Regions from separate parts of the Leclercia sp. AS011 genome, predicted to be linked through region 1. Evidence: predicted binding sites of a transcription regulator. Region 1 holds the regulator's gene; each other region holds the start of a gene.

Evidence for each region. Region 1 encodes CRP, which controls carbon source genes, mostly activating them, when cyclic AMP is high. Its sites were predicted from a motif close to ATGTGANNNNNNTCACAT; they were not measured.
Region 2: the regulator CRP is predicted to act here: its motif matches at 2,177-2,194, upstream of mlc (sugar metabolism global transcriptional regulator Mlc).
Region 3: the regulator CRP is predicted to act here: its motif matches at 3,658-3,675, upstream of azuC (stress response protein AzuC).

Annotation. Positions count from the first base shown of each region.
Region 1 covers NZ_JBBCMA010000007.1:176,794-187,380, forward strand. Annotated here, with positions in the region: gene tsgA (MFS transporter TsgA) at 1-697, opposite strand, end outside; gene ppiA (peptidylprolyl isomerase A) at 976-1,548, shown strand; gene WFO70_RS20560 (YhfG family protein) at 1,657-1,824, shown strand; gene WFO70_RS20565 (putative adenosine monophosphate-protein transferase Fic) at 1,814-2,416, shown strand; gene pabA (aminodeoxychorismate synthase component 2) at 2,447-3,010, shown strand; gene argD (bifunctional acetylornithine/succinyldiaminopimelate transaminase) at 3,098-4,318, shown strand; gene WFO70_RS20580 (YccS/YhfK family putative transporter) at 4,353-6,440, opposite strand; gene crp (cAMP-activated global transcriptional regulator CRP) at 6,497-7,129, opposite strand; gene WFO70_RS20590 (OsmC family protein) at 7,439-7,843, shown strand; gene WFO70_RS20595 (phosphoribulokinase) at 7,885-8,754, opposite strand; gene WFO70_RS20600 (YheU family protein) at 8,785-9,003, opposite strand; gene WFO70_RS20605 (hydrolase) at 9,000-10,022, opposite strand; gene mdcA (malonate decarboxylase subunit alpha) at 10,250-10,587, shown strand, end outside.
Region 2 covers NZ_JBBCMA010000001.1:1,369,414-1,380,000, reverse strand. Annotated here, with positions in the region: gene WFO70_RS06410 (MFS transporter) at 1-1,132, opposite strand, end outside; gene WFO70_RS06405 (LysR substrate-binding domain-containing protein) at 1,255-2,154, shown strand; gene mlc (sugar metabolism global transcriptional regulator Mlc) at 2,282-3,502, shown strand; gene bioD (dethiobiotin synthase) at 3,628-4,323, shown strand; gene clcB (voltage-gated ClC-type chloride channel ClcB) at 4,258-5,568, opposite strand; gene osmV (osmoprotectant ABC transporter ATP-binding protein OsmV) at 5,661-6,809, opposite strand; gene osmW (osmoprotectant ABC transporter permease OsmW) at 6,809-7,456, opposite strand; gene osmX (osmoprotectant ABC transporter substrate-binding protein OsmX) at 7,466-8,365, opposite strand; gene osmY (osmoprotectant ABC transporter permease OsmY) at 8,384-9,094, opposite strand; gene WFO70_RS06365 (YoaK family protein) at 9,358-10,101, opposite strand; gene WFO70_RS06360 (glutathione S-transferase family protein) at 10,272-10,587, opposite strand, start outside.
Region 3 covers NZ_JBBCMA010000001.1:588,873-599,459, reverse strand. Annotated here, with positions in the region: gene WFO70_RS02795 (DJ-1/PfpI family protein) at 1-502, opposite strand, end outside; gene WFO70_RS02790 (non-heme ferritin-like protein) at 1,046-1,549, shown strand; gene WFO70_RS02785 (anaerobic C4-dicarboxylate transporter) at 1,720-3,063, shown strand; gene WFO70_RS02780 (DUF2766 family protein) at 3,144-3,395, opposite strand; gene azuC (stress response protein AzuC) at 3,493-3,576, opposite strand; gene WFO70_RS02770 (MFS transporter) at 3,789-5,210, shown strand; gene WFO70_RS02765 (RpiB/LacA/LacB family sugar-phosphate isomerase) at 5,253-5,891, opposite strand; gene yecR (YecR family lipoprotein) at 6,186-6,524, shown strand; gene ftnA (non-heme ferritin) at 6,734-7,231, shown strand; gene WFO70_RS02750 (YecH family metal-binding protein) at 7,265-7,504, opposite strand; gene tyrP (tyrosine transporter TyrP) at 7,721-8,932, shown strand; gene WFO70_RS02740 (YecA/YgfB family protein) at 9,011-9,679, opposite strand; gene WFO70_RS02735 (branched-chain amino acid ABC transporter substrate-binding protein) at 10,109-10,587, shown strand, end outside.

The DNA of each region.
Region 1 (10,587 bases):
CGTACTCCGGCACCCAGGAGATAAAGCCCAGCTGGCCGAGGATATAGCACAGGGCCGCAACGGAGAGGAACAGCACCCCAATACCCCACTTCTCTTTCACCACCGGCTCGCTGGTGGTCTGGGCTTTTTTGCCGAGAACAGGGAAGTCACAGCCGAAGGTCAGGACAAAAATCGCCACATAGACCAGACCGATGCAGGCGTAAACCCAGTACCACTCGATGCTACGGGCCAGCAGCGCCGCGGCCACCATCGGGAAGATCATCCCGGCCATGCTGAAGAAGGAGTCGGTGAACAGCAGACGCGCCCCGCGCTGGCGGCCTTCATACATGTGGGTAATGAGAAATGTCCCGATGGACATGGTGATCCCGCTGACCAGCCCGAGGACAAACATAGCGGCGGAGAACAGGGCGATGCTGTGGCTGAGCATCAGGCCTGCGACGGCGGCGACCATCAGCACAAAGCCGAAACGGAGCTGCGTTTTCAGCGGGACAATTTCCATCAGCCAGGCGTTCAGGAAAATGGAGATCAGGATCCCGGCGTTAAGGAAGGTGAAGGTGTTACTCATGCTGGAAACGGGCAGGTTGAAATAGTCTGCGATATTTCCCATCACCATCCCGGTGACGATCACCAACGCACCGGTAAGGGCGTAGGAGAAAAAGCTGATCCATGTGAGCTTGATACGATTGCTGTTAGTCATGACTGGCCTGTGAATAGAAAGGTAAAGCGCGTTGACGGCGCTGCGAGCGGCCAGATTTTAAGCGTGAATGTGATCTAATTAAATCTTTTATGATTAATTAAACGAAAATTGCAGTTTTTGGTGTGATTTAGATCACGTTAATGCCTGTGGCGTCAGTTTGCCCGACGGTTACATCTGTTTCAAATGCGTAAAATTAGGTAAATGGCTGGCCTGGATTCATACTGCTCTTTAGAATCAAGCCATTCGCTTTCTTTACTGCGCTTTGTTAAGGAATTCTCATGCTCAAATCAACCCTGGCGGCTGTTGCGGCTGTACTCGCACTCTCAGCCCTCTCTCCTGCTGCGCTGGCCGCCAAAGGAGACCCGCACGTTCTGTTGACCACCTCTGCCGGTAATATTGAGCTGGAACTGAACAGTCAGAAAGCCCCCGTTTCCGTGAAAAACTTCCTCGATTATGTGAACAGCGGTTTTTATAACGGCACCACCTTCCACCGCGTGATCCCGGGCTTTATGCTGCAGGGCGGTGGCTTCAACGAGCAGATGCAGCAGAAACAGCCGAACCCGCCAATCAAGAACGAAGCGGACAACGGCCTGCGCAACAGCCGCGGCACCATCTCTATGGCGCGTACTGCCGATAAAGACAGCGCCACCAGCCAGTTCTTCCTCAACGTGGCGGATAACGCCTTCCTCGACCACGGCCAGCGTGATTTTGGCTATGCGGTGTTTGGTAAAGTTGTGAAAGGCATGGACGTGGCCGATAAAATTTCTCAGGTGCAGACGCACGACGTCGGCCCTTACCAGAATGTGCCGACAAAACCGGTAGTTATCCTCTCTGCGAAAGTCCTGCCTTAATCCCTGATGGCGCGGGCAGTTGTTGCCCGCGTTGCCTTTACCGCCCTGCGAAACCGCAGTTTGCTGCTTATACTTGTGGCAACACGAGCACAATCAGGGAGGTAACAGGTGAAAAAGCTCACTGAAAAACAAAAATCCCGTCTCTGGGAACAGCAGCGAAACAGGAATTTCCAGGCCAGCCGCCGCCTTGAAGGGGTCGACAGCCCGTTGGTCACGCTCAGCGCAGAAGAAGCCCAGCTTCGTCTTGAAGCGTTAAGGGGGCAGCATGAGCGATAAATACGGCAACGATCGCGATCCTTACCTCTACCCGGAACTGAACGTGATGCGTAACCGGCTGGGCATTCGTCAGGCCGAACGTCTTGCGCAGGCAGCCTATGAATTCACCGCGCTGCGTGCCGCCACCCTGAGCCTCGGGCCGCTGTTGCGCGGTCTGCCGCACCTGTGCGCTATCCACCAGCATCTCTACCAGGATATTTTTGACTGGGCGGGCGATATTCGTGAGATGGACATTTACCAGGGCGATACCCGCTTCTGCCACTTCGCCTATATCGAAAAAGAGGGCAATGCCCTGATGCAGGATCTGGAGGAGGAGGGATATCTCGTCGGGCTGGAGAAAGATGAGTTCATTAACCGCCTCAGCCACTACTATTGCGAAATCAACGTCCTGCATCCGTTCCGCATCGGCAACGGGATTGTGCAGCGCATCTTCTTTGAACAGCTGGCGATCCATGCCGGATATCAACTCGACTGGCGTGACATTGACCCTGAAGAGTGGGCCCAGGCCAACCAGAGCGGTGCGATGGGGGATCTGAGCGCGCTGAATACAATCTTCAGCAAAGTGGTGAGCGAAGCCCGGGAAACTGAGTAGAATAGGGCGGCCATTTTTTCGGGAGCCGCCATGATTCTGCTGATTGATAACTACGATTCCTTCACCTGGAACCTGTACCAGTATTTTTGCGAGCTGGGGGCGGAGGTGGTGGTCCGGCGCAACGACGTGCTTTCTCTGGAAGAGGTCGCGGCGCTGAACCCGCAGAAAATCGTGATCTCTCCCGGCCCCTGCACGCCGGATGAATCCGGGATCTCGCTGGCGGTGATCCAGCACTATGCCGGTAAATTGCCGATCCTCGGCGTCTGCCTCGGGCACCAGGCCATCGCCCAGGTCTTTGGCGCGACCATTGTCCGTGCCGCCAAAGTGATGCACGGCAAAACTTCTCCGGTGACGCACAATGGGACGGGGGTCTTCTCTGGCCTCAACAATCCCCTGACCGTGACCCGCTATCACTCCCTGGTTATTGATCCGCCCACCTTACCCGACTGCTTTGAGGTGACGGCCTGGAGCGAGACCCGGGAGATTATGGGTATCCGCCACCGGGAATGGGATCTGGAAGGGGTGCAGTTCCACCCGGAAAGCATTCTCAGCGAACAGGGACATCAGCTGTTGGCTAATTTCCTCCAGCGTTGATTTTTAGTTGCCATAAAGTGATTTTTTAAGCATATTTCGTGATTATATTTTCACTTCTGCTTCTTGCTTAAAAAAGGGTGGGGTTACATGGCAACTGAACAATCTGCAATTACGCGCGCAACATTCGATGAAGTTATCCTGCCAATTTATGCACCGGCTGAGTTTATCCCGGTGAAGGGCAAAGGCAGCCGCGTCTGGGATCAGCAGGGTAAAGAGTACATTGATTTTGCGGGCGGTATTGCGGTGACGGCGCTAGGCCACTGTCACCCGGCGCTGGTCGAGGCGCTCAAAACCCAGGGTGAAACCCTGTGGCACACCAGCAACGTCTTTACCAACGAACCGGCGCTGCGTCTGGGGCGTAAAATTATCGACGCCACCTTTGCCGAGCGCGTGCTGTTTATGAACTCCGGCACCGAAGCCAACGAAACGGCCTTTAAGCTGGCGCGCTACTACGCCTCCACCCGCCACAGCCCGTTCAAAACCAAAATCATCGCCTTTCACAACGCCTTCCACGGCCGCTCGCTGTTTACCGTGACCGTGGGCGGTCAGCCAAAGTATTCCGATGGCTTTGGCCCGAAACCGGCCGACATCATTCACGTGCCGTTTAACGATCTGCATGCGGTAAAAGCGGTGATGGACGATCACACCTGCGCGGTGGTGGTTGAGCCGATCCAGGGCGAAGGTGGCGTGACGGCGGCGACGCCGGAATTCCTGAAAGGGCTGCGCGAGTTGTGCGACCAGCATCAGGCCCTGCTGGTGTTTGATGAAGTGCAGAGCGGCATGGGCCGTACCGGGGATCTGTTTGCCTATATGCACTACGGCGTGACGCCGGATATCCTGACCAGCGCTAAAGCGCTCGGCGGCGGTTTCCCGGTCAGCGCGGTGCTCACCACCCAGGATATCGCCTCGGCGTTCCACGTGGGCTCACACGGCTCCACCTACGGCGGAAATCCCCTGGCGTGCGCGGTGGCAGGCGCGGCCTTCGATATCATCAATACCCCGGCGGTGCTGAGCGGCGTTAAGACGAAACGCGAGCAGTTTGTGAAGCACCTCCAGCAGATCGATGCCCAATATGATGTTTTCAGCGATATCCGCGGCATGGGCCTGTTGATTGGCGCTGAGCTGAAACCGCAATACAAAGGCCGGGCGCGCGATTTTCTCTATGCCGCCGCCAGTGAAGGGGCGATGGTCCTCAACGCCGGGCCGGACGTGATGCGCTTTGCGCCGTCGCTGCTGGTGGAGAGCGAGGATATCGACGAAGGGATGAGCCGCTTTGCGCAGGCGGTGAAGCGCGTGGTTCAGGCGTAGGCCCGTGCAAGCGTAGCGCCGCCGGGCACAAACGTTAATACGGCGTGCGCTTCAAACGCCGGATCAACCAGATCCCATGATGCGGACGCTGACGCCATGCCACTGACGAAATAGTGTGCATGGTGTTCAGATGCCCCAGTACGCGCTGAAGGTGTTGCTCCAGCGTGCTCATGGGGCCTTGCGTCAGGGTCTCTGGCGCTTCCAGAATATTGCTGTCCCCACTCTCACCCGGCGCGTCATACTCCAGACGCTGCTGACAGCGCTGAAGCGCAATTTCACACGACTGCAGATAACGCTGCGCCAGATCTGGCGTCAGCATCGTATGCTCCCGCGCCAGCGTCGTCATGGCGTTGATATGCTCGACGATAAACTGGCTGTGCGTTACCCACAGCTTCATATCCGCCAGATACGCCGAATTGAAGCCCGGCTCCTGCATCGCCTGGTTGAGGGAGTTGAACAGGGCGTTGTGCGCCTGGTTGACCTTCATGCGCTGCCAGGCCAGGGGTGTCGGCTGCGGATCGTCGCTGAGGATCAGGCGGATAGCCTCCTGATCGGCCTCCAGCGCGTCGTGAGCGTTCTGGCGCAGCAGCCCGCTCTGCCACTGCGGCCACAGCCAGACCATCCCGCCGAAGGCAATCAGGCAGCCAATCAGGGTATCGGCCAGCCGGGCGATAATAAACTGCTCGCCGTTCAGGGTCAGCAGCTGCAGGGTATACACCGCCGTAACCGTAAAGCCCACCGTCGCCCAGCCGTAGCTCTTGCGAATGATCAGGTAGCTCACCAGGGTTACCATCAGCATGCCGGCAAGGGTGTACCCCTCCGGGACGTGGAAGTGCAGAGTGACACCGGCGATAATCAGTCCCGCCAGGGTCCCGGCCGCCCGGTGGAGAATTCGCACCCGCGTCGCGCTGTAGCCGTTTTGCGTCACCAGCAGCACGGTCATTAAGATCCAGTAGGGTTTTGGCAGGTGCAGCGCCACGCCCATCAGGCTGGCGATACTCAGCATCACGCTGATGCGCGCCGCGTTACGCAGGGCGGCAGATTTTAGCGACAGGTAGCTTCTCAGGGCGGGGAGCAGCGGCAGCCGTTTCTGTTTGTCAGCCATCAGGTCGCGCGGATAGAGCGGACGCTGCGTGCGCAGCACGCGGGCAATCCGGCTGAAGTGCCAGGCGCAAAACTGCCCCACCGGGTTATCAGGGTGCTGACGGGCGATTTTCTCCAGCGCGCCAAGCTGCTTGTCCATAGAGAAACGGGTGGGGTAGCGATGATAGAGAATGTCGTCGGCCAGCACCCGCAGACGGGCCGCAACGGTCTGCGCGTTCCAGCGGATCACCGCTTCGGCGTGGCTGCGCTCCACCAGCTTTTGCACCTCCTTCGGGTGATGCAGGCTGACGGAGATGTGCTCCTGCAGATCCAGCCCCACCTGGAAGGTGCGCAGCAGGCGTTTGTATTCATGATTTCTGTTGGCCGCCAGCATATGCAGCTGCTGATAGCAGAGGCTGATCAGGTCCACCACCTTCTGCTGGCGGGCCAGCAGCGGCGGCAACGATTTTTCAGGATCGGTGTGCTGCGTCAGCAGGGTGTATTTGGCTTCGCAATACTCTGCCAGCTGTTGATAGAGCACGCTCAGCGACTCTCGCAACGGCTGTTCGCGCCACATCCAGAACCAGAACCAGTTAAACAGCCCGTACCAGAGGGTGCCCAGCGTATAGAGGAGTAGCGGCTCCCAGACCGGCATGTTCCCCGCCAGACTCAGGGTAAAGATAGCCGCAATCAGCGAGGCGGGCAGCAGCCGGGCATGCAGGGCGCTGATCTCAGCCGTGACCCCCAGCGTCATCGCCAGCACGGTCAGAATGAGGGGCAGCGGAATATCCCGGGCCAGCAACAGCTGCACGGCCAGGCTACAGCCGGCGAACAGGCAGCCGCCAATGGTCAGGCGTTTAAAAAAGCGTTTATGCGGGGTGTCCAGACCGGCAATGTTGCAGCAGGCAGGAACGAGAGAAAAGAGCAGACCTTGTTGCAGATGACCGAAGATCAAACCCACAGCCACGGGGAGACACAACACCAGGGTTTGCCGCAGTGCGTAGTTAACTTCCGGGTGATAAATGAGCCTGCGCCACATGGGGATAGAGACAAAAACGGCGTGTCATCCTGCGATGCCACGCCGTTTTAGCGGAATTAACGTGTTCCGTAAACCACGATGGTTTTACCGTGGGCAGAAATCAGGTTTTGATCTTCCAGCATTTTCAGGATACGACCCACTGTCTCACGAGAACATCCGACGATCTGACCAATTTCCTGACGGGTAATTTTAATTTGCATACCGTCCGGGTGGGTCATGGCGTCTGGCTGTTTCGCCAGGTTCAGCAGGGTCTGAGCGATGCGGCCCGTTACGTCGAGGAAGGCGAGGTTACCCACTTTCTCGGACGTGACCTGCAGACGGCGAGCCATCTGCGAAGAGAGGCGCATCAGGATGTCCGGGTTGACCTGGATCAGCTGGCGGAATTTCTTATAAGAGATCTCAGCCACTTCACAGGCAGTTTTAGCACGAACCCAGGCGCTACGCTCCTGACCTTCTTCAAACAGGCCCAGTTCGCCGATGAAATCTCCCTGATTCAGGTAAGAGAGGATCATCTCTTTACCTTCTTCATCTTTGATCAGCACTGCCACTGAGCCTTTGACGATGTAATACAACGTTTCCGCTTTTTCACCCTGGTGAATCAGCGTGCTCTTCGATGGGTACTTATGAATATGGCAATGAGACAAGAACCATTCGAGAGTCGGGTCTGTTTGCGGTTTGCCAAGCACCATGCGCTGTTATCCTCTGTTATAAGCTGTCTCCAGAGTCTGGCTCTGTACCTGTACTCTGGGGTTACAATCGAATTCTTTCCCCTGCCTGGGGACTGGCTGTCACAATAATTAGCAGCCTGTAATGTGTGATGTCCTCTGCATACATGTGCAACGTCAATGTATTACTGTAGCATCTCGACTGTTTTAGCATAGCTTTTGCCGCCTGTCTCCTGGTGTCTCGCTTCAGCTTGATGCAGGTCGACTTCCGTTGTCAGAATTGTTACTGACGCGTAATCTGTCAGGAAAAATGCACTCCTGGAGTTAATACAAATGCAAGCACGTGTGAAATGGGTTGAAGGGTTAACGTTCCTCGGTGAGTCGGCTTCCGGGCACCAGATTTTGATGGATGGCAACTCCGGTGACAAAGCGCCAAGTCCGATGGAAGTGGTCCTGATGGCGGCAGGCGGATGCAGCGCGATCGACGTGGTGTCGATCCTGCAAAAAGGGCGTCATGATGTGACTGACTGCGAAGTAAAACTGACCTCAGAGCGTCGTGAAGAGGCACCGCGCCTGTTCACCCATATCAATCTTCACTTCGTGGTGACCGGTAAAGAGCTGAAAGACGCGGCGGTATCCCGTGCGGTGGATCTCTCAGCCGAGAAGTACTGCTCCGTGGCGCTGATGCTGGAGAAAGCGGTCAAGATTACCCACTCGTATGAAGTGATCGGGGCGTAATCCCATTGCCCGGTAGGCGTAGCGCCACCGGGCAAAAATCCTCAATCGATCTTCTTGCCTTCCATCAACCGCTGCACCAGCGGCGTCATGATTAACTCCATCGCCAGCCCCATCTTCCCGCCCGGGACCACCAGCGTATTGATGTGCGAAATAAACGAACCCTGCAGCATCGCCAGCAGCCAGGGGTAATCGATATTGTCCAGATTGCGGAAATGGATCACCACGAAGCTCTCGTCCAGCGACGGGATGCCTTTGGCAGCAAAGGGGTTAGAGGTATCCACGGTCGGGACGCGCTGGAAGTTAATGTGGGTGCGGGAAAACTGCGGCGTCAGGAAGTTGATGTAATCCTCCATCGAGCGCACCACGGAGTCCATCACCGCCTCGCGGGAGTGGCCGCGTTCGCTGGTATCCCGCGTCAGCTTCTGGATCCACTCCAGGTTCACAATAGGGACTACACCTACCAGCAGATCGACATGGCGCGCCACGTCGTGCTGTGGCGTCACCACCCCGCCATGCAGGCCTTCATAAAACAGCACGTCGGTGGGTTCCGGCAGGGGCTGCCAGGGGGTGAAGGTGCCCGGCACCTGGTTCCAGGGGACCGCTTCGTCATAGGTATGCAGGTATTTGCGCGCCTGGCCGGTGCCGCTTCGCCCGTATTCGGCGAAGGTTTGCTCCAGCAGGCCAAAGTCGTTGGCATCCGGGCCAAAGTAGCTGATGTGTTTGCCCATATCCCGGGCTTTGCGGATAGCCATGTCCATCTCAGGACGGGTGTAGCGGTGAAAGCTGTCGCCTTCCACTTCCGCGGCGCGCAGATGCAGCTGGGAGAAGATCTTACGAAAAGCGAGGCTGGTGGTGGTGGTACCTGCACCACTCGACCCTGTAACGGCAATAACCGGATGTCTGGCGGACATAGCAACTCCCTGAGTGGAAAGAGGTCGCGGTTAACCGCGAAATTGATTGCGAGGCATGATGTTGACGGTTTCGTGCAGCTCGGACCATACGACCAGCACCTCACCGCTTTGCAGCTGGCGCCTGACGTCGGCGACCTTCTGCTCAAGCGAAAGCTCCTGTTCACCATAATCGGTGCCTTCGCGTAACACAAAGCTTTCAATCAGATTATCCAGCGTTTCGGGAGCCAGATCTTGCCAGGGAATAATCATCTTATCGGTTCCAGGTATGTGGTCAGCCAGTCCGGGATACGCGTTTCCAGCCACATGGTCGGGCGACGCAGCGTGCCGCCGACAAAGCCCACGTGCCCGCCATGTTCGGTCAGCTGGTACTGCACGTTAGCGGGCAGAAACGCCTGCGCCGGTATTGAGTGATGATCCATAAAGGGATCGTCTTTCGCGTGAATAATCAGCACCGGTTTGGTGATCTTGCTCAGCACCGGCATGGCGCTGCACTGACGATAGTAGTCAATAGCATCGGCAAAGCCGTGAATTTTGGCGGTGATCAGATCGTCAAATTCGCGGATGCGGCGCACTTTCTTCAGCTGCTGCAGACTGACCGGCAGCGTATCCGGGTAAGCTTTCAGTTTGCGTGCCGCATTGGCTTTGAGCAAGTTCAGCAGATAGCGCTGATAAACACGCGAAAAGCCCTTCTCCATATGATAGCTGCAGTGCTCCAGCATGAACGGAGCAGAGACGATGGCGGCGGCGTCCAGCGGGATGTTGTCGCCCTCTTTTGCCAGCAGGCAGGCGAGCATATTTCCGCCCAGCGAATAGCCTACCGCCGCGGTAGGGGCCGGGCCGTGGGTCTCTGCCAGCCAGCGCAGGAACCAGGTGCCATCTTCCGTTTCGCCGGAGTGATAGATGCGTTTCTGGCGATTGGGTTCGCCGCTGCATCCGCGAAAGTGCATTACGACGCCCAGCCAGCCGCGCGCTTTCGCCGCCTGGATCAGGCCGTGAGCATAGGGGCTGTGCAGGCTGCCCTCCAGACCATGAAAGACCACCAGACGAGGTTTGTGCCGGGCCTGAAGCGGATCTTCACTCCAGGCTAAATCAACGAAATCATCATCCGGCAGGTCAAGGCGCTGCCAGACGGGGGTAAAAAGCACTTTACGGCGGATGAGACGCGGCAGCATGGTCTGCAGGTGTCGATTCGACACCCCCCGCATGGGCACAAATTCTGCACTCTCGTCGGCTGCAATGTTGAAATCTGAGGGAATGATTTGGGTCATAAAGGTGATGCTAATTATTGTCTGTTATTTACGATAGCTTCCGAATTGTACCCCGTTTAGCCTGGTTTTCCGAAACATGAACTGATCCCTATCAAAAATATTTACCTTGATTATTACTCTCAGGCTAATGATTCACCTCTACGCTTAATTGATGACTTTCTCGCCAGGGTGCAGACTTTACTCAACGTTAAGCAAATCTAAAGATGTGCTGAATCAGGAGGTTAACAATGTTATCAGGGCAAACACCAGCCCGGAACTGGAACACGCGTCGCACTGAAAAAGCGCGCCGCCTGGCTTCCGTCCCGGTGCAGGGCAAGGTACTGCCAACAGGCGACCTTGTCGCCATGCTGGAAAAACTGATCGCCCCAGGCGACAAAGTCGTACTGGAAGGGAATAACCAGAAACAGGCAGATTTTCTTTCACGATCCCTCGCCGAAGTGAACCCGCAAATCGTTCACGACCTGCATATGATTATGCCGAGCGTGGGCCGCAGCGAGCACCTGGATATTTTTGAAAAGGGTATCGCCCGCAAACTCGATTTCTCCTTCTCTGGTACCCAAAGCCT
Region 2 (10,587 bases), on a different contig from region 1:
CGATGCTGGAGCCCAGATAGTAGCTGAACAGATACAGCGACGACGCCTGGCCTTTGGCGCGACGCGCGCGCGGGCCGATCCAGCTGCTGGCGACCGAGTGGGCAGCGAAAAAACCGGCGGAGAAGAGCAGCATCCCGGCAAAAATCACCCACAGGTTGCCCAACAGGGTCAACAATACCCCGGCCAGCATAATGGCCGTTGAGGCCAGCATCACCGGGCCGCGTCCGAAGCGGGTGGTCATGGCCCCGGCTTTCGGTGAACTCCAGGTGCCGGTCAGATAGGCCACGGACAGCAGGCCGACCAGCGCCTGGTTCAGGTGCCAGGGGGCGAGCATCAGCCGGTAGCCAATGTAGTTGAAGAGGGTGACAAACGAGCCCATCAGCAGGAATCCGGTCAGGAACAGCAGGGGCAGGCCCCGATCGCGCCAGTGCAGGCGGAAGTTAATCAGCAGCGTTTTGGGCCGCAGCGCGGTAGGGCGAAAGTGGCGTGATTCCGGCAGGATTTTCCAGAACATCAGCGCCGATGCCAGCGCAAAACAGCCGATCGCCGCCAGCGCTATCCGCCAGCTGAAGAAGTCGGTAAAGACCCCGCTCAGCAGCCGTCCGCTCATCCCGCCAATAGAGTTCCCGCTGATATAGAGCCCCATCGAGAAGGCGACAAAGCTGGGGTGGATCTCCTCGCTGAGATAGGTCATGCCCACCGCCGCCACGCCGCTAAGAGAGAGGCCGATCAGCGCACGCATAATCAGTATGCCGTGCCAGCTGGTCATCATGGTTGACAGTAAGGTACAGACCGAGGCCAGCAGCAGGGCGGTAACCATCACCGGCTTACGCCCGATGGCGTCCGACAGCGGGCCGGTAAAGAGTAAGCCCACCGCCAGCATTCCGGTGGAAATCGAGAGCGAGATACTGCTGCTGGCGGGCGTAACGCCAAACTCCTGGGATAATACCGGCAGGATGGGCTGCACGCAGTAGAGCAGGGCAAAGGTCGCGAGTCCGGCGGAGAAGAGCGCCAGAGTGACGCGCATAAACTGCGGGGTGCCGCGTTTGATTAACTGCACCGGCCGGGATTTGGCCGGTAAGCGATCGATATCATCTGTCGGGGCGATATCAGCCGTTGTTGTACGACTCACGTAAGTTCCTTGCTTCAACATCCCCGTGATTTCTGGTGACGGGTATGACCACAGGGATCAGAGTAGGAAAATGTAAATATTCTGTCTAATATATTAATAATCTCAAATGATATGTTGAAAGTATGAATATCGAACTTCGTCATCTGCGTTACTTTGTCGCCGTCGCTGAGGAGCTGCATTTTGGACGCGCGGCGGCGCGGCTGAATATCTCGCAACCGCCGCTGAGCCAGCAGATTCAGGCTCTGGAGCAGCAGGTTGGGGCGCGTCTGCTGGCGCGCACCAACCGTAGCGTGGCGCTGACGGCGGCAGGACGCCAGTTTCTGGCCGACAGTCGCCAGATCCTGAGCCAGGTGGACGAGGCGGCCGCCCGGGCAGAACGCCTGCACCATGGCGAAACCGGGGAGCTGCGCCTTGGGTTTACCTCCTCCGCGCCCTTTATCCGCGCCATCTCGCAAACCCTGTCGTCGTTTCGCCGCCTCTCGCCGGATGTGCATATTCAGACCCGGGAGATCAACACCCGGGAGCAGATCGTCCCCCTGAGCGAAGGCTCCCTCGACCTTGGTCTGATGCGGAATACCCAACTGCCGGACACCCTGGCCTGGCAGCGGGTGCTGCGCGAGCCGCTGCTGGCGATGATCCACCGGGACCACCCCCTGGCGGCTAAGCCTGCAGTTTCGCTGGCGGAGCTGGCCCATGAGCCGTTTGTCTTTTTCGACCCCCATGTCGGCACCGGCCTGTATGACGATATCCTGGGGCTGCTGCGCCGCTACGGAGTCACGCCGATCATCACCCAGGAGGTGGGCGAGGCGATGACCATTATCGGGCTGGTGGCGGCGGGGCTGGGGGTGTCGATCCTGCCAGCGTCGTTCAAGCGCCTGCAGCTGAACGAAATGCGCTGGGTGGCGATAGCCGAACCGGACGCGATCTCCGAGATGTGGCTGGTATGGTCGAAGCACCACGAGCTCAGCGCCGCGGCACAACGTTTCAAAAACCTTTTACTTAACGCTGCATCAGGCGGCTAAGCCGCAAAAAAAGCGGGTAAAAATGTGCTGTAAATCACAAGGCTAAGTAAAAATTTGACGATTACTGTAGAAGTGCTTCACCATAGCCCACAGTTTATTTCGAAGCTCGAAAATAAGGGAGTACGTGGTGGTTGCTGATAGTCAGCCTGGGCATATCGATCAGATTAAGCAGACCAATGCGGGTGCGGTATATCGCCTGATTGATCAGCTTGGGCCGGTCTCGCGCATCGATCTTTCCCGCCTTGCGCAACTGGCACCTGCCAGTATCACCAAGATTGTGCGAGAAATGCTCGAAGCGCATCTGGTGCAGGAGACGGAAATTCAGGAGCCGGGCAGCCGTGGCCGTCCGGCGGTGGGGCTGGTGGTGGAAACCGAAGCCTGGCACTACCTCTCGTTGCGCATCAGCCGGGGGGAGATCTACCTGGCGCTGCGCGACCTCAGCAGCAAGCTGGTGGTGGAGGATAAACTCCCGCTGGCGCTGAAGGCCGAACAGCCCCTTGAGGTGCGGATCACCGCGCTTATCGATCAATTCTTTATTCACCACCAGCAGAAGCTGGAGCGTCTCACCGCCATCGCCATCACCATGCCCGGCATCATCGATACCGAAAACGGCATTGTCCACCGGATGCCCTTCTATGACGACGTCAAAGAGATGCCGCTGGGCGAGGTGCTGAAGAACCACACCGGCGTGCCGGTCTATATTCAGCATGACATCAGCGCCTGGACCATGGCCGAGGCGCTGTTTGGGGCGTCACGCGGGGCGCGGGACGTGATTCAGGTGGTGATTGACCACAACGTGGGGGCCGGGGTGATCACCGATGGTCGCCTGTTACACGCCGGGAGCAGCAGCCTGGTGGAGATTGGTCACACGCAGGTCGATCCCTACGGCAAGCGTTGTTACTGCGGCAACCACGGCTGTCTGGAGACCATCGCCAGCGTGGATAGCGTGCTGGAGTTGGCCCAACTCCGTCTCAGCCAGTCGATGAGCTCCACGCTCCACGGGCAGCCCCTGACGCTGGAGTCGCTCTGTGCGGCCGCCCAGCAGGGCGATCTGCTGGCAAAAGATATCATTACCGGCGTCGGCACCAACGTCGGGCGGATCCTTGCCATCATGGTTAACCTCTTTAATCCGCAAAAGATCCTGATTGGCTCGCCCCTGAGCCAGGCAGCGGATGTCCTCTTCCCGGCGATTGCCGACTCCATCCGCCAGCAGTCCCTTCCGGCCTACAGTAAACATATCGTGGTGGAGAGCACCCAGTTTACCAATCAGGGGACGATGGCCGGTGCGGCGCTGGTGAAAGACGCAATGTACAACGGCTCCCTGCTGATCCGTCTGCTACAGGGTTAACAGATCCCTGTAGTCTTACCAAAAATTGCGCTATCTCAAACTGAGCGGATAGCGCATGCCTTAGACTTCCTCCACTGAATTATTTCCTTGATTTATATTTCCAGAGCATAACGGTGGAGTGAGTGATGCTTAAGCGTTTCTTTGTAACGGGTACTGATACTTCTGTCGGGAAGACGGTGGTGTCCCGCGCCTTACTGCAAGCCCTGATGGCCAGCGGTAAGCGCGTTGCAGGGTACAAACCGGTAGCAAAAGGGAGTAAAGAGACGCCAGAGGGATTGCGCAATAAAGATGCGCTGGTATTACAAGGCGTCTCCTCGATTGAACTGCCTTATCACGCCGTCAACCCGATTGCCCTCAGTGAAGATGAGAGCAGCGTGGCGCACAGCGGGCGGGTCAATTACACCCTGTTGTCGGACGGGCTCGCCAGCCTGAGCGAGCAGGTCGATCACGTGGTGGTGGAAGGGACCGGCGGCTGGCGCAGCCTGATGAATGATTTGCGCCCGTTATCAGAGTGGGTGGTGCAGGAGCAACTCCCGGTACTGATGGTGGTGGGCATTCAGGAAGGCTGTATTAACCATGCCCTGCTGACGGCGCAGGCCATCGCCAATGACGGCCTGCCGCTGGTTGGCTGGGTGGCAAACCGCATCAACCCGGGCCTTGCCCACTATGCCGAAATCATTGACGTGCTGAGTAAAAAACTGCCCGGTCCGCTGGTGGGCGAGCTGCCGTATCTGCCCCGGGCAGAGCAGCGCGACCTAGCGCACTATATCGACCTCTCGACTCTCGGCAGTGTGTTGTCCGTAGATCGAGTTATGGCGTAACGTCCGCGACAGGACCGACGCCACCACGCAGGCAATCAGCAAGCCGGGCAGCAGCAGATACTGCCCGGTCATTTCACAGACCATCAGCGCCGACATGATCGGTGCGTGCGTCGTGGCGGCAAGCAACGTCGCCATCCCCGCCAGTCCCAGTAAAACCGCAGTGTCAGCGCCGGGCAACCACAGCATAAAGAGCTGGGCAAACAGCATCCCGGTCGCCATGCCGACAAACAGCGTCGGCGTGAATACCCCGCCCGGTGCCCCCGAGCCGCTGCTGGCGAGGACGGCCAGCAGCTTACAGATGAATACCCCAGCAATCACCGACAGCAGCGGCGGCGCGATCAGAAACGCCTGCACCACGCTGTAGCCGTTGCCCCACACTTTGGGCGTCAGCAGCGACAGCAGTCCGACGATCAGCCCGCCCAGCGCCAGCTGCCACGGCGGCGAGAGTTTAAGGCGCAGAAACAGGGTGTGACTGACGTCCATCAGCCACATCAGCGCCGGGCCGCAGATGCCCGCCAGCAGGCCCATGCCGACCATCAGGGCGTAATCCACCCCGGTCAGCGCTTCGCTCAGATGCACCTCATACAGCGTGGTGGCCCCGGGACTGAGCAGGCGGGTGGTGAGCAGCGCCACCACCGCGGCAATCACCACCGGGCCGAGCGAGGCCAGCATCAGGGTGCCAAATAAGATCTCGGCAATAAACAGGCTACCGGCTAACGGGGCGTGGTAGGCGCTGGCCATCCCGGCGGCGGCTCCGCAGGCGATCCACAGTTTCCATTCTGATTTTGGCGTAAACCGCCGGGCGAAAAACGAGGCGGCGAGGGCGGCCAGCAGGATCATCGCCCCTTCACGACCAATGGCGCTTCCGCTGGCGACCACCAGTAACGATGCGAGGGATTTCACCAGGCTTGCACCGTAGTCAAACTGTCCGTCGTCCGTCTCCAGCGCCTCCATATAGTCGGTGGGGGCATGCGGGCGCTGAGCGGTCATCCGCTGCCAGCCCCACAGCAGCAACCCCGCCGCCAGCCCACCCAGCACGGGCGTCAGCGCGCGTCGCCAGGGCGCAAGCGTACTGGCGGCATTCACCAGGCTGCCGCTTTCGTTACTCAGGAACAGCCACTCCAGCAGAGTCATGGCGTGACGGAACAGTGCCACGGCCAGCGCAGCCAGTACGCCGGTCACGGTGGCAATCAGCAGCCTGCGAAACATCGCGCGGATGTCAGGGTAAGCATGAAGTCGATGCATGGAGATACGCACAAACAGGAAAGATACAATATTGTGCGGGGAAATCGTGGGGTTAGCAACGTAAAGAGCCGGGCAGGGCCCGGCTTACAGTATTAGCTCTCGCTATGAATATTCAGCGCCCGGCGGGTACGGCCAGAGCTGAGATACTCCGCAATATAGTCCTGGGAAATCTCCCCGTTATAGCGCCCGTCCTCATCGACAATCGGCATCCAGCTGGTGTTGCTCTCGTACAGACGGGAAAGCACCACGCGCAGGTTGTCTTCTGCCTTGCCGGTCATGCGGAACGGGTGGATCAGATCGGCGCAGGTGCCGCTGGCATGGCGCGCTTCCCGGCGCTTTACAAAGCCCAGCGGTTTGCCATTTTCATCCACCACGGTCACGGCACGAATATCGTTATCGTCCATCGTGGCGAAGGCCTCCGGCAGCGGCGTGGCCGGGCGCACCGTGATGGTCGGCTGTTGGTCGGTCACATCCCCGGCCGATACCAGCAGCAGGCGCTTCAGGGTCCGGTCCTGGCCGACAAACGAGCCGACAAACTCGTTCGCCGGTTTGGCCAGCAGTTCGTCCGGGCTGGCGCACTGGACAATTTTCCCCTGGCGGAAGACGGCGATGCGGTCGCCAAGCTTCAGAGCCTCGTCGATATCGTGACTCACCAGCATCACGGTCTTTTTCAGCTTGCGCTGCATCTCGAGGAACTGGTTCTGGATCACCTCGCGGTTAATCGGGTCGACCGCGCCGAACGGCTCATCCATCAGCAGTACCGGCGGATCCGCCGCCAGGGCGCGGATCACGCCGATACGCTGCTGCTGGCCGCCGGACATTTCGCGCGGATAGCGGTTGAGGAATTTATGCGGATCCATCGCCACCATATCCATCAGCTCTTCGGCGCGGGTTTTACAGCGGGCTTTGTCCCAGCCCAGCATCCGCGGCACAACGGTGATGTTCTCTTCGATGGTCATGTTCGGGAACAGACCAATCTGCTGGATCACGTAGCCAATGTTGCGGCGCAGGGTGACGGTATCCATGTCGCTGGTGTCCTGACCATTGATGAGGATCTTGCCGCTGCTCGGGGTAATCAGACGGTTAATCATCTTCAGGGTGGTGGTCTTGCCGCAGCCGGACGGGCCGAGCAGCACGCACATCTCCCCTTCAGGCACGTTGAGATTGACGTTGTCCACGGCCTTCATGGCCTGACCATTTTTCTGTGAAAATTGTTTGGTGAGGTTTTCCAGTTTTATCATTATCGAATCCCCTTTGGAGTCAGAACGATCTGCAGACGGTGCAGTAACCAGTCGAGCACAATCGCTAAAAGACAAATCATCAGTGCACCGGCAATCAGCATACGAATATCGCTCCCGCCAATGCCGTTAAGCAGCAGCAGGCCCAGCCCGCCCGCGCCGATGACGGCGGCAATCGCCATCACCCCAATGTTCATCACCACGGCGGTACGGATGCCACCGAAAATCACCGGCAGCGCCATTGGGATTTCAACCCAGCGCAGACGCTGCCAGAAGGTCATGCCGATCCCGCGCCCGGCTTCGCGCAGGCCGGGTGGCAGGCTGTCGAGGGCGGTGTGGGTGTTACGCACAATCGGCAGCAGCGAGTAGAGAAACACCGCGGTAATGGCGGGCAGGGCACCAATACCCTGACCGATCATGGAAAAGAGCGGGATCATCAGGCCGAACAGCGCAATGGACGGGATGGTCAGCACGATGGTGGCAATCCCCAGCACCGGCGTTGCCAGCCATTTGTGGCGCACGATCAGAATGCCCAGCGGCACACCGATGATGATGGCCAGGCCCACGGCCAGCGCCACCAGCCAGAGATGTTGCAGCGTCAGGGTTAACAGGTAGCCCCAGTTATCAATAATGTAGTGAACCGTATCCATAGCGCCTCCTTACAGCAGCTGCTTGCTACGCAGGAAATCACGGGCGACCTGCTGCGGTGACTGATGATCGATATCCACCTTCTTGTTCAGCTCGGTGATAACGTCGTTGTTGAGCTGGGCGGAGAGGGTGTTCAGCGCCTCCTCCAGACCCGGGTTGGCCTCCAGCGTGTCCTTACGCACCACCGGGGTGACGGCATAGCTCGGGAAGAAGCCTTTGTCATCTTCCAGCACCTTCAGGTCGAAGCCCTTCACGCGCCCGTCGGTGGTGTAGATCAGCCCGGCATCGACAAAGCCGTCGCGCACCGCGTTATAGACCAGACCGGGGTCCATCTGACGGATCTGCGGACGGTCCAGCTCCAGGTTATAGGCGGCCTGCAGCGGCTTCATGCCGTCACTGCGCCCGGAAAATTCCAGGTCCAGGCCCAGCATCCAGTTGTTATCCGGATCGGTTTTACGCACCTGCTCAACTTTCGCCACCAGCTCTGACATGGTGTTGATATGTTCCGCTTCCGCGCGCTTACGCTGCATGGCGAATGCGTAGGTGTTGTTCATATCGGCGGGTTTGAGCCACACCAGGCCGTGCTTCGCATCCAGGCGTTTCACCGTCTCGTACGACTCTTCTGGCGACATGCGTTTGTTGATGTGGTTAAAAATGATCAGCGACGTGCCGGTATACTCCCAGGTCATGTCGATCTGCTTGTTGATCATCGCGTTGCGGGAGATCACCGTCGCAATGTTGGTCTGCGGCTGGACCTGAAAACCTTTCTTTTGCAGGTACTGCACGGTCATGGCCGAAAGAATGTGCTGCTCGGTAAAGCTCTTGGTCGCCAGGATCAGCGGCGCGGCGAGCGCCTGGCTGGAGAAGAGCGCGGCGGCGCACAGCGCCGTCAGGCCGGTAAACAGTCTCATAGAAGCTCCTTGTTATAATTATCGCGCGAGATGCGGGCTCATCAGACGACCCAGCGCCGCGAGCAGCGTGTCCAGAATCAGGGCGAACAGGGCGGTGGCCGCGGCACCCAGGATCAGCGTCGGGAAGTCGTTCAGGTAAATACCCGGGAAAATCAGCTCGCCGTAGCTGCTGGCACCGATGAGGAAAGCCAGCGGCGCGGTACCGACGTTAATGGCGGTGGCGATGCGGATCCCGGAGAGCATGACCGGCCAGGCGTTAGGGATTTCCACCTGCCACAGACGCTGCCCTTTGGTCATCCCGATGCCGTTCGCCGCTTCCAGCAGCGAGCCCGGCACCGAGCACAGCCCGGCGTAGGTGTTACGTACAATCGGCAGCAGCGAGGCGAGGAACAGGGCGATAATGGCCGGGGTATCGCCAATGCCAATCACCACCATCGCCAGGGCCAGCACCGCCAGCGGGGGCAGAGTGTTGCCGACGTTAAAGATCTGCATCACGTACTCGGCGATACCCCGGGCCGCCGGACGGCTCAGCAGAATACCGCTGGGAATACCGATCAGCAGGGCAAAGAACATGGATGAGAAGACTAAAATCAGATGCTGTTGCCCGAGATAGACCAGGTCAACCTGGCGCGCTTTGATCGTCTCCAGCCCAATTCCCCAGACGAGGAGGGCGACGACCACAATAATCGCGCCGATAAAAAGCAGCGAGCGTTTGAATAATGGATGCATTGCGATGTATCTCCCTGTGCGCATGCGTTCGTTATAGCAACCACCGGTTGCCTGTTGTTATGCCATGATTCGGCAGGGGTCATTGAGCTATAGCAAGCGTTTGGGAAGGGTTCCAGCGAAGCGGTGAGATAAGTAACCCGATGAAAACAGGGGAAATCATGGGTTAAGCCTTATGGGATAAGGGGCGATCGGGGGGCAGGCAGAATACTCCTAAAGAGAGTTTCGTTAAGTGACACCGTCACTTAACGAGTGAACGGCATAAACTATTTGCTGAGTGCAGCGCGAACCTTCCGCACCCGCAGCGAGGTGCTGATAATGCAGAAAGCGGCCACCAGGGTCAGCATCAGCCCCAGCGCCAGCATCGCCTGAAAGCCAAAATTTCTGAACAGGATCAGCCCGACAATACCCCCGGTAATAAACGAGAAAAGGGTGGTGAGATGGGTTGTCAACTGGCTTCGTTGTGCGGTCGTATCTTTGGAGAAATCCCGGCGTAGCATTGCCACCACCACGGAGGCCAGCGCAATGCCTGCGTCGGTTAAGGTGCCGGTAATGTGAGTGGATCTTACCCGGCCGCCGGAAAGTTGGGTGGAGGTGGAATTATGGATCCCCATCAGGCCGCAGAGAAAAACAATAATTTCCCGATTGGTGGTGAGAGTATGGAAATACATTTCGTACAGGGAGACACCAGCCAGCAATAACCCTTCAATAAACAGAACCTGACAAAAAATGAGCCGCACATTGTGAATGAGGCCCCATAAAACAATAATCCGCGCAATAATTGCCCCCGACACAAACGACAAAATAAGGGTGGCAAAGAAAATAATATCGTTCAGATCCGTTGAGGAGACTTCGCTGGATAACTGTGAGGTGTTGCCGGTCATATGGGAAGGAAAAAAGCCGAAGGCCCCCAATGCAATAGCATTCAGCAATCCTGCGGAAGTCGCCAGCCAGAGGGCAAGCCGGCGATCCTCCTGATGCGTTCGTTCTTTCTTGAGTTTAATCAGCAAAGAATACCTCCGGTTTGAGCTTTGCCTGAATCATCAGGCTAGCAAAGCGAATTCCTGGGTTGTCCAGGATAGTGCTTAATTATTACGGCACCGGAGGCCTGTGTAGATTTCGTAATTAATTAAAATAACCTTGATAAGAAAGTGATTATTAAGCATCAGGCGCGCCATGCTCACAACATGCCATTATTCCCGTGGCGTAAAAATGCTTCACGCTGATTTAAACGTTCAAACCAGGCCTCGATGGCGGGCACCTGCGGGTGCTCAAAGGGCGTCATCTTCCAGCGGTTCACCGACAGCCCCAGCACCACGTCGGCCAGGGTAAAAGTCTCGCCCGCCACCCAGGCCCCGGTGCGTTGCAGCTGCTGTTCAAGGATCATGATGTGGTGGTTCCACTCCGTAATCCCCGCTGCAATTCGCTCAGGATCGTTAAAGTCCGGGTTTTTGCGTCCCAGCGCCGGAAAGACGTAGCGCCAGGCGTTGTTGAAT
Region 3 (10,587 bases), on a different contig from region 1:
ACAGGCGCGCAGAGAGGGTCAGCGCGAAGTCGAAAGCCAGGCCCAGACCTTTGCCGCTGATGAGGTTGCCGTCTTCCACCACCGGGGCATCGACATAGACGCCGTCCTCAACGCCCTGCCAGAGATCGCCTGAACAGACATAGCGACGCCCTTTCAGCAACCCGTTCCCCCCCAGCACCCGCGCGGCGGCGGAACAGATCGGCGCGATAATCTTGCCCGCTTCGTCATGGGCGGCGATAAAACGCACCACGTCGGCGCTGGCGGCGAGATTGACGCTGCCCTGCGGCCCGCCCGGCAAGACCACGGCATCATAGTAAGTATCAATTTTCTCGCTCAGGGTACTGTCCGCAACCATCGGGATTGAATGGTAGCTCACCACCGCGCGCGACCCGGCGCAGGCCAGGGTTTCTACCTCAATGTTGAGACGGCGCAGGATATCAATGGTGATGATCGCTTCCGCCTCTTCAAATCCGGGTGCCAGCAGCACCGCAACCTTTGCCATAAGAACTCCGCTAGTTATGAAGATAAAACAATGTTTCATTTTCACAGAGTGCCGGTCGGTAAACTTCCTGCGGGATCACATATCGCACTATTTTCTACAAAAATGATCCTGCGCAATTTTCCTCAGATGTAAGTTTTTACTCATAACAAGAATTATCTTCCTCCCGCCTGGCAGAAATAATTATCCATTTAATTGCTAAGCGCATTTTTCGCTGCTACACGATGAAAGATAAATCAATATTATCAATTAAACTGTTCTAAATTCATACAAAACAATAAATAACAATGACTTGTATGTTGCTGGTTTTTGTCTGACTCGCGCAGAATCCTTCACTGTTGGTAATTCCCACCAGGAAGTAAGGTTTAGTAAGAATATATTTATGAGGATTTTCTTATGCCCCTTCTACTGTTATTATATTTTTAAGAGATTTCTGAAGTGAATTAGAGATCACATACAGGGAAAACAGAATGCTTTTATTCTGTAGTGAACTATCGTTAATGATGATTATTTTTAGGTTACATAAACGAAGAAAAGGGAATGGATATGGCTGTCTCGGATATGATTAACAAGCTCAACACGCAGATGAACCTGGAGTTTCACGCGTCAAATCTCTCTTTGCACCTCAGCGAGTGGTGTTCTGAACATCATCTGACCGGTTCCGCGACCTTCCTGCGCAGCCAGGCGCAGAGCAACGTCACCCAGATGATGCGCGTTTTCGATTATCTGAAAGCATCGGGCGCTATGCCGGTTGTGAAACCCGTTGATATGTCTGATGAAGACTGTACCTGCCTGGAAGCGGTGTTCCAGCGCACGCTGGAAGAGTATGAACAGCGCTGCCTGACGCTGAATGAACTGGCGGATGAAGCGCGAAAAATGCAGGATATCTCCACGCTCAACTTCCTGCACGATATTGAAAAAGAGCAGCAGCAGGATGGGGTATTACTGAAAACTATCCTCGATGAAGTTCGCCAGGCGCGTCGCACCGGTATGGGTCTGGAACAGACCGATCGCCACCTGCTTAACGTCGTCAACTGCCAGCACCACTGATTCTGCACTTCACGTTTCTTACCCGGCCTGTGCCGGGTAAGTTTGTTACAAAAATGCAACCAACCCTTTGCTTTTATTAATCTTTAACAAATCCGATCTGGCTCCCACCGAATAACCCTTCTCCGTGTAATGATTTGCGAAAATTTCATTTTCACAGACGAGGGAAACGTATGATTACCGTTGAATTTGTTGTCATTATTCTGTGCCTGCTCATCGGCACCCGGTTCGGTGGGATGGGACTGGGGCTGATAAGCGGTATTGGTCTGTTTATTCTCAGTTTTGTCTTTGGGCTCCAGCCCGGCAAGCCTCCGGTGGACGTCATGCTGACGATCCTGGCGGTCATTGGCTGCGCGGCCACCTTGCAGACCGCCGGTGGGTTAAACGTGATGATGCAGTTTGCCGAACGGCTGCTGCGGCGACATCCGCAACACATTACCCTGCTCGCCCCCTTCACCACCTGGATGCTCACTTTCCTCTGCGGAACTGGCCACGTGGTCTATACCATGTTCCCAATCATCGCCGATATTGCGCTGAAAAAAGGCATCCGCCCCGAGCGCCCGATGGCAGTGGCATCCATTGCCTCGCAGATGGCGATCACCGCCTCGCCGGTGTCGGTGGCCGTCGTCTCGCTGGTCTCCATTCTGGCCGCGCAGCACGGGGTGGGTCAGGCATTTGGCATACTGCAGATCCTCGCGATTTCTGTCCCGGCCTCGCTGGCCGGGGTAGCGATTGCCGCCCTCTGGAGTCTGCGCCGCGGCAAAGATCTGGCCGACGATGCGGAGTTTCAGGCCCGGCTGCAGGATCCTGAGCAGCGTAAATTCATCTATGGCAGCACCGACACCTTGATGAATCAGCGCTTCCCGAAGCAGGCCTACTGGTCGACGTGGATCTTCTTTGCCGGGATTGCCGTCGTGGTTGTGCTGGGTGCCCTGCCCGAGCTGCGTCCTGCCTTTGAGGTAAAAGGCAAAATGACGGCGCTGTCGATGAACCTGGTGATCCAGATGATGATGCTGATTGCCGGGGCGGTGATGCTGATGGTGTGCAAAGTGAATGCTGCGGCGATCTCCAACGGGGCGGTGTTTAAGGCCGGGATGGTGGCGATTTTCTCGGTCTTTGGCGTGGCATGGATGAGCGATACCTTTTTCCAGGCGCATCTGGATGAGCTGAAGATGGCGCTGGAAGGGGTAGTAAAAAGTCACCCCTGGACCTATGCCATTGTGCTGTTCCTGGTCTCGAAGCTGGTCAATAGCCAGGCGGCAGCCCTGACCGCCGTCGCGCCGATGGGGTTAATGCTGGGGATCGATCCGAAGATGCTGATTGCCTTCTTCCCGGCGTCTTATGGCTATTTCGTTCTGCCGACCTATCCCAGCGACCTTGCCTGCATTGGTTTTGACCGCTCGGGCACGACGCGCATCGGCAAGTTTATTATCAACCACAGCTTTATTCTGCCGGGGCTTATCGGGGTAAGCTGTGCCTGCGCGGTGAGCTACCTGCTGGTGCAGACCTTCCTCTAACCCGCATTCCGGGCGACCCCAGGTCGCCCGTTCACATTATTCTCACAAAACCATTTCTAAATTCAAAACGTCGGTTTATTTTAGTGAGACTCGCCCTGCGGGGTGAACTTCAGTTCAATCAGGGCAATGGCTTTCTGTACGGCGCGCAGCGTGACGGGGTCGGCCGAGGCAGGATTGCTGGCGAAATCGATGTTTCTCAGCTGGCTGGACATCTTCTCGCGCACCTCAGCGGGGGCGATGATTTCAATGACATCAAGGATTTGTTTGATGACCAGCTGGCATGCAACGACGTCAGAGATCAGTTCCTGATCGGCACTCAGGTTTTGAGACATAGGCTTCTCCTGTTTGAAAGGCCGCCATAGTAGCAAAACCGCCGCCCGGATGCGGCCTGCAGGCATAAAAAAACCTGCCGTAGCAGGTTTTTTCTTATCAGAACATCGCGCCTGGCGGTACGTCCTTGAAGGTCTTGCAGTAGGATTCAAACATGCTTTTCAGGATTTTGCGCAATTTCATCATTATGCTCCGGCTAAATGTTATGCAGGTGTTATTGTTGATGCGCTAATAATATGACCCCCATCACAAAAATCAATGATTTTGTGATATTCATCACGCCAGTTTATTTAAAATAAAACGGCGTTCCTGTTAAAAATAAATATAAATCATGTCATTAGCAGCATGTTTGTTCCTGTAAATTTTTAAAAAAAATTTGATGTGGCAGAGGAAAAATGACCGAAAACATCTCCGGTAAAGCGACCAGCGGGATCTCTCCCGCTGCGCTGTTGGTAGCGGGTGCCTTCTTTATGGAGTTTCTCGACGGGACGGTGATCGCTACCGCGCTGCCCGATATGGCGAGAAGCTTTGGCGTGCAGGCGGTGGATCTCAACATCGGCATCAGCGCCTATCTCATCACCCTCGCGGTGCTGATCCCCGCCAGCGGCTGGATCGCCGACCGCTTTGGTGCCCGCAAAGTCTTCACCCTTGCGCTGGCTATCTTTACCCTCGCCTCGGTGCTGTGCGGCCTCGCCACCAGCGTCGACCAGTTCGTCGCCATGCGCGTCCTGCAGGGGATGGGCGGCGCGCTGATGGTGCCGGTCGGACGGCTGGCGGTGCTGCGTACCACCCCGAAACATCTGCTGATTACCGCCATCGCCACCCTCACCTGGCCCGCGCTGGTGGCACCGATCATCGGCCCGCCGCTGGGCGGGTTTATTACCAGCTATGCCAACTGGCGCTGGATCTTCTTTATTAACGTGCCGCTGGGGCTGATTGCCATCGTGCTGGCGCTGCGCATTATCCCGGACATCTATGAAGAGACCCGTCGCCCGTTCGACACCCCGGGCTTTATTGCCACCTCGGTGGCGATGGTGAGCCTGGTCTGTGCCATGGAGATGATGGGGGCGCAGGAGGTAAATACGCTAATCACCTTCGCGCTGCTGGCTGTCGGGATGGCTACCCTGATCTATGCCCTGCGGCATTTCAGGCGCGCCGAATGGCCGATGATCCGCCTCGACGCCCTACAGGTGCCCACCTTTCGCGTGACGATGTATGGCGGATCGCTGTTTCGCGCCTCCATCAGCGCCGTTCCCTTTTTACTGCCGCTGCTGTTCCAGGTGGGATTCGGCATGGACGCGTTTCACTCCGGTCTGCTGGTGCTGGCGGTATTTGTCGGCAACCTGACCATCAAACCGGCGACCACGCCGTTGATTCGCGGGCTGGGCTTTAAAAAGCTGCTGCTGATCAACGGGGCGCTCAACGTGCTGGCCCTGCTGGCCTGCGCGTTTCTGACGCCGCAGACGCCGGTATGGGCGATCATGCTGGTGCTCTATCTGGGCGGCGTATTTCGTTCCATTCAGTTTACCGCCATCAGCACCCTCGCCTTTGCCGACGTCCCTTCCCCGCAGATGAGCTATGCCAATACCCTGTTCTCTACCGCTACCCAACTGGCGGTGGGGCTGGGGATCACGCTGGGTGCTATCGGGATCCGTATCGGAGAGCTGTGCAGTGAGATGCTCGGGATAGCGGCGCTTCCGGGGATCAGCTTTCGGTTGGCGTTTGTGGCGATTGCGCTGGTCTGTCTGCTGGGGATGTTTGATACCCTGCGGCTGGTGAAAGATGCCGGCAGCGCGGTATCCAGAAAACAGGCATAAAAAAAGCCAGCGTATGCTGGCTTTTTCACAGGTGCTGGCAACTTAGCCGATAAGACCGCGGACAAAAGCTTCGATCTCTTTATCCTGGCAGTTCTCGAAGAAGCACTGCTGGAAACGCTGACCGGTTACTGCCGTTTTGACCAGCTCTGGATCGATCGCGCGCAGGGTGTCGAGATAGTTCTCTTTAACGACCGCGGCTTTCACCTGGTTCAGGATGCCGGCGTTGCGAACCTGAGGCTCTTTACGCTCTGGCGGATAACCTTCGCCGTTACGCCCGGTGAAGGCTTTTTCGAAGATGAAGCGCACGTTCAGCTCTGCGCCCCAGCCGAAGCCTTTGGCGAATGGCAGGGAGAGCGCGTTACCATTGTTGATCTGGGCGAACAGGAACGCATCCGCCGGATCGATACAGTAGCCGCACACCACGCCCGGGTGGATGTTCAGGGACATCAGCGCGCCCTGGCCGGTACCGCAACCGGTCACCACGAAATCCACCGCTTTCGAGTTCAGCAGAATGCTCGCCATGATGCCCAGGTGAATATAGGTCAGGTGGTGATCGTTTTCGTCGCTCATCCCAACGTTGTAGACCGGGAAACCTTTCTCTTCAGCAACGGCGTTCAATTCCTTGAGGATGATGGCGTTTTTTGGCGCCTGGCTGTTTTCCATCATCAGTGCAATTTTCATTCTTCGTCTCCTGAATGCGATGCGGGGCATCCCGCTGTGAATAGCTTACCTGTTCAACCTTACTACTAAGCAAACACACTTTCAAATTAAGTGAAAAATAGTTTCAAAAAACAAAGATGCGCTCACAATTTTGTACTCAGGCGCATTTTTTCCCACGGAGAAAGACGAGATGGCACAGAATTGAAGGAGCCAGCGGTCGTGGCAAAGAGAAAGGGCAGAACAGGTGTTTAATCCTGGCATTGCGGTGCACATCAGCCGCTAGTATAAGGTATTTCAACGCATTCAGAGTGTTCTATGAAGAGATTATGCACTGGCGGCCTGCTCCTGTTACTGGCAGGCTGCGGCGTCACCCGGCAAGCAGAAGTCAGCAGCGTCGACGTCACGTCAGGCGTCGTCATGCTCAATTACGATCAGGCTATGTTGCAGAACGCCCGCTATGATGATTACGTCACCAGCGGCACCGCAACCCGTGAATGCCAGACCATGGGATACAGCACGGCGATGGCCTACGGTCAGCCGGTTAAAACCTGTAGCCTGATTAGCGGCTCGCTGTGCCTCAATGAAACCATGACCATCCAGTACAAATGTTATGGCTATGCCCCGCCGCCCGTCGTCACGACGTCCGCCTGGTAATAATTCCGTTGCCAGCGATCCCGCTGGCAATAATATTTTAAACACGAAACAGAATAATTCTCATTAATATAACTTAATCAGCCGCAATGCGTTTTATTCCCATTCGTATTATGATTGTTTAAATATTTATTTTACTTTTTGCAAATAAATAAATAACAAATTATAGTGACGCTCACGTTGACCTTTAAATAATAGTCCGGAGCGACACCATGCTTAAAAATGAAATGATCGACAAGCTTAATGAGCAAATGAATCTGGAGCTTTACTCCTCTCTGCTCTATCAGCAGATGAGCGCCTGGTGTAGCTACCACAGTTTTGAAGGGGCAGCGGCCTTCATGCGCCGTCACGCGCAGGAAGAGATGACCCACATGCAGCGTCTCTTTGATTACCTTACCGATACCGGCAGCCTGCCGCGCATTAACCCGGTGGCCTCGCCGTTTGCAGAGTACACCTCCCTGGACGAACTGTTCCGCGCTACCTACGAGCACGAGCAGCTGATCACCCAGAAAATTAACGAACTGGTGCATGCCGCCATGACCAGCCAGGATTATGGCACCTTTAATTTCCTGCAATGGTATGTGGCAGAACAGCATGAAGAAGAGAAGCTGTTTAAATCGGTTCTCGATAAACTTTCTCTGGCCGGGAAATCCGGTGAAGGGCTGTACTTTATTGATAAAGAGCTGTCGACGCTCGATGCCCAAAATTAATATGACTGCGGCGCCTTCCGGCGCCGCATTATTTTAATGACGACAGATTTTACTTTCGTGGGTTGAAAACCCGCTATCCAGTGGAATAAATTTCCCGCGAGCCGCCAGAAAAGCCACCAGCTCCGCCGCACTCATTTCCGCCGCCGAACAGGTGTGAAAACGTGCGTCCTCACCAAACCGCGCGGTAATTGCCGCCACCAGACTCTCTTCGGTGTACTGCTCACCGGAATCAATCATCATCGTCAGCACATCGTGCCCATGAACAGATGCCATAACCCCTCCAGAATAAAAGATGCAGCCTGACAGGTTCCTCCCCTGCCCGCCTTGCGCTGGCGCAGGAATCGCTGTTGATTTCCATCCTGACGACTCCTGATTAATATCGTAAATATAGCTTTACAGCCTTTGTAACGCCGGTTTGACGAACCTGCGTTTTTCCCTTACCCTGCGCCGCAGATTTTGTCGCGATAGAGCAAGGCCGTAGAGGAAAACGTGAAGAACAGAACGCTGGGAAGTATTTTCATCGTCGCCGGAACGACGATTGGGGCTGGAATGCTGGCGATGCCGCTGGCGGCCGCAGGCGTCGGGTTTGGCGTCACGCTGGTGTTACTGGGCGTACTCTGGGCGCTGATGTGTTACACCGCCCTGCTGCTGCTTGAGGTGTATCAGCACGTTCCCGCCGATACCGGGCTAGGGTCGCTGGCCGGGCGCTATCTTGGACGTTTCGGCCAGTGGATCACCGGCTTCAGCATGATGTTCCTGATGTATGCCCTGACCGCGGCTTATATCAGCGGCGCGGGTGAACTTATCGCCTCCAGCGTCAATGACTGGTTCAATGCCGATATCTCCCCCACCACCGGGGTGATCTTCTTTACCCTGATTGGCGGCGGCGTGGTCTGCGTCGGCACTTCGCTGGTGGATCTGTTCAACCGTTTTCTGTTCTCGGCCAAAATCCTCTTCCTGGTGGTGATGCTGGCGCTGCTGGCACCGCACATTCATAAGGTTAATTTACTGACCCTGCCGCTGGAGAAAGGGCTGGCGCTGTCGGCCATCCCGGTGATTTTTACCTCCTTTGGCTTTCACGGCAGCGTGCCGAGCATCGTCAGCTATATGAATGGCAACGTGCGCAAGCTGCGCTGGATCTTTATCACCGGCAGCGCTATCCCGCTGGTGGCCTATATCTTCTGGCAGCTGGTAACGCTTGGCAGCATCAACTCATCCACCTTTATGGGGATGCTGGCCAGCCATACCGGCCTGAACGGGTTGCTCCAGGCCCTGCGTGAAGTGGTCGCCTCGCCGCATGTGGAGCTGGCGGTACACCTGTTTGCCGACCTCGCTCTGGCGACCTCCTTCCTCGGGGTGGCGCTGGGTCTGTTCGATTATCTGGCCGACCTGTTCCAGCGCAGCCGCACCTTCAGCGGACGTATTCAGACCGGGGCGATCACCTTCCTGCCGCCGCTGGCTTTTGCATTGTTCTATCCGCGTGGGTTTGTGATGGCGCTGGGGTATGCGGGGGTGGCACTGGCGGTACTGGCGCTGCTGCTGCCGTCGCTGCTGGTCTGGCAGAGCCGTAAGCATCATCCTGAAGGTGACTACCGGGTGCCCGGCGGGAAACCGGCGCTGTGTCTGGTCTTCGCCTGCGGGATTGCGATCGTGCTGGTGCAGTTCGGGATTGCGGCGGGGCTATTACCGGAAGTGGGATAAATAAATGCCGGGTGGCGCTGCGCTTACCCGGCCTACGAATATTGTAGGCCCGTGCAAGCGAAGCGCCGCCGGGCGCTGTTAATGCAGACAGCAGTTCTTAAACTTTTTACCGCTGCCGCACGGGCAAGGATCGTTGCGCCCGACTTTGGTGCCGTTGATCACCGGCTGCTGGGCGACCGGCTCCTGCGGGTTGGCAATCCAGTAGTTGTACAGACGCAGCGCCGCCGGGCGAATGTTCTCGATGCTCTGCTGGAACTCCTCTTCGCTGAAGCTATCCAGACGCTCAAAGTTCTCTTCTGAGCCGTGCAGAGCGATCAAATCCAGATCGGCACGCAGGGACTCCGGCAGGGATGACCAGTCGGTCAAGGCCACGCCGCGCATATAGCCGAAGCACCACTCTTCCACCACGGTATAGGTCTCACCCTCGACATCATTCATGCCGAACATAGGTTCAAACTGATCCGGGTAATCGCTCAGGCGCTCGGCGATATCGTTCATGTGCTTGAAGCAGAGATCGATAAAGCGGTTCATCTCACGATCGTTCTTCCAGCGCGGAATGTATTTTTCGCCACCCCACACCGCCACCAGCCAGCGATCCGGCTCAACCACCACCGGGCCAGACAGCACCGCGGTCAGCATCCCGTCGAGCTCCGAGACGTCCATCACGGACTCGCCGTCATGACCGTAGGTCATTAAGGTCTCTTCCAGCCACTCCATTTCGGTTTCGTTTAACGGGCCTTCGGTCATGGGTAAATCTCCTGCAGAATAGAATTGCGTGCAGGGTAACACAGAAACCGCCCTTCACGATTCTATTCCCCTGCGCTTGCCGGGCGCTTTTGTGGTGCAAAAGGGTCCAAATCGTGACCGTTGCACAACTTATGTGCTTTGTTGTTAATGAGATGTGATCCCCGCTGTAATTTCGCTGCGTGGTGCCGGGTGGCTTAAAACGGCGCTCTATACTGAAAATTGTCGAAACACCGGCAATTGGCTGCCGTTCTGGCAACCATTTTGCTTACTGTTGTGCTGAGGGTGAAAACCCTCAGGCAATCTCGCCTGTTTCTGCGGTATGTCGTCCGTTTAGTGCATTACGTTTTGAATACGTTTTGGATTGGGTACGCCTCCGGCGTTCGACTACACAGGGTTGTGCCAAAAACCACTCAGAAAAGGTACATAATAATGTCGCTGAAATTGATCAGAAGTCCTCTCTCTATCGTGCTGGCAGGGTGTCTGGTGACGGCGTTTTCCGCCCAGGCTGATATCGTTATTGGCGTAGCGGGCCCCTTCACCGGACCGAACGCCACCTACGGGGACCAGTACTGGCACGGCGCGACCCAGGCCGCGGAAGACATTAACGCCGCGGGCGGCATTAATGGCGAGAAGATCAAACTGGTGCAGGGCGATGACGCCTGCGAGCCGAAACAGGCCGTCTCGGTCGCTAACCGTCTGGTCGATCAGGATAAGGTCAAAGCCGTGGTCGGTCACTTCTGCTCCTCCTCCACCATGCCAGCCTCCGAGGTCTATAACGACGCTGGCGTACTGGCTATTACCCCCGGCTCCACCAACCCACAGATCACCGAGCGCGGCATGAGCGACATGTTCCGCATGTGCGGTCGCGATGACCAGCAGGGCCAGGTCGCCGCTGATTTCATTATTGA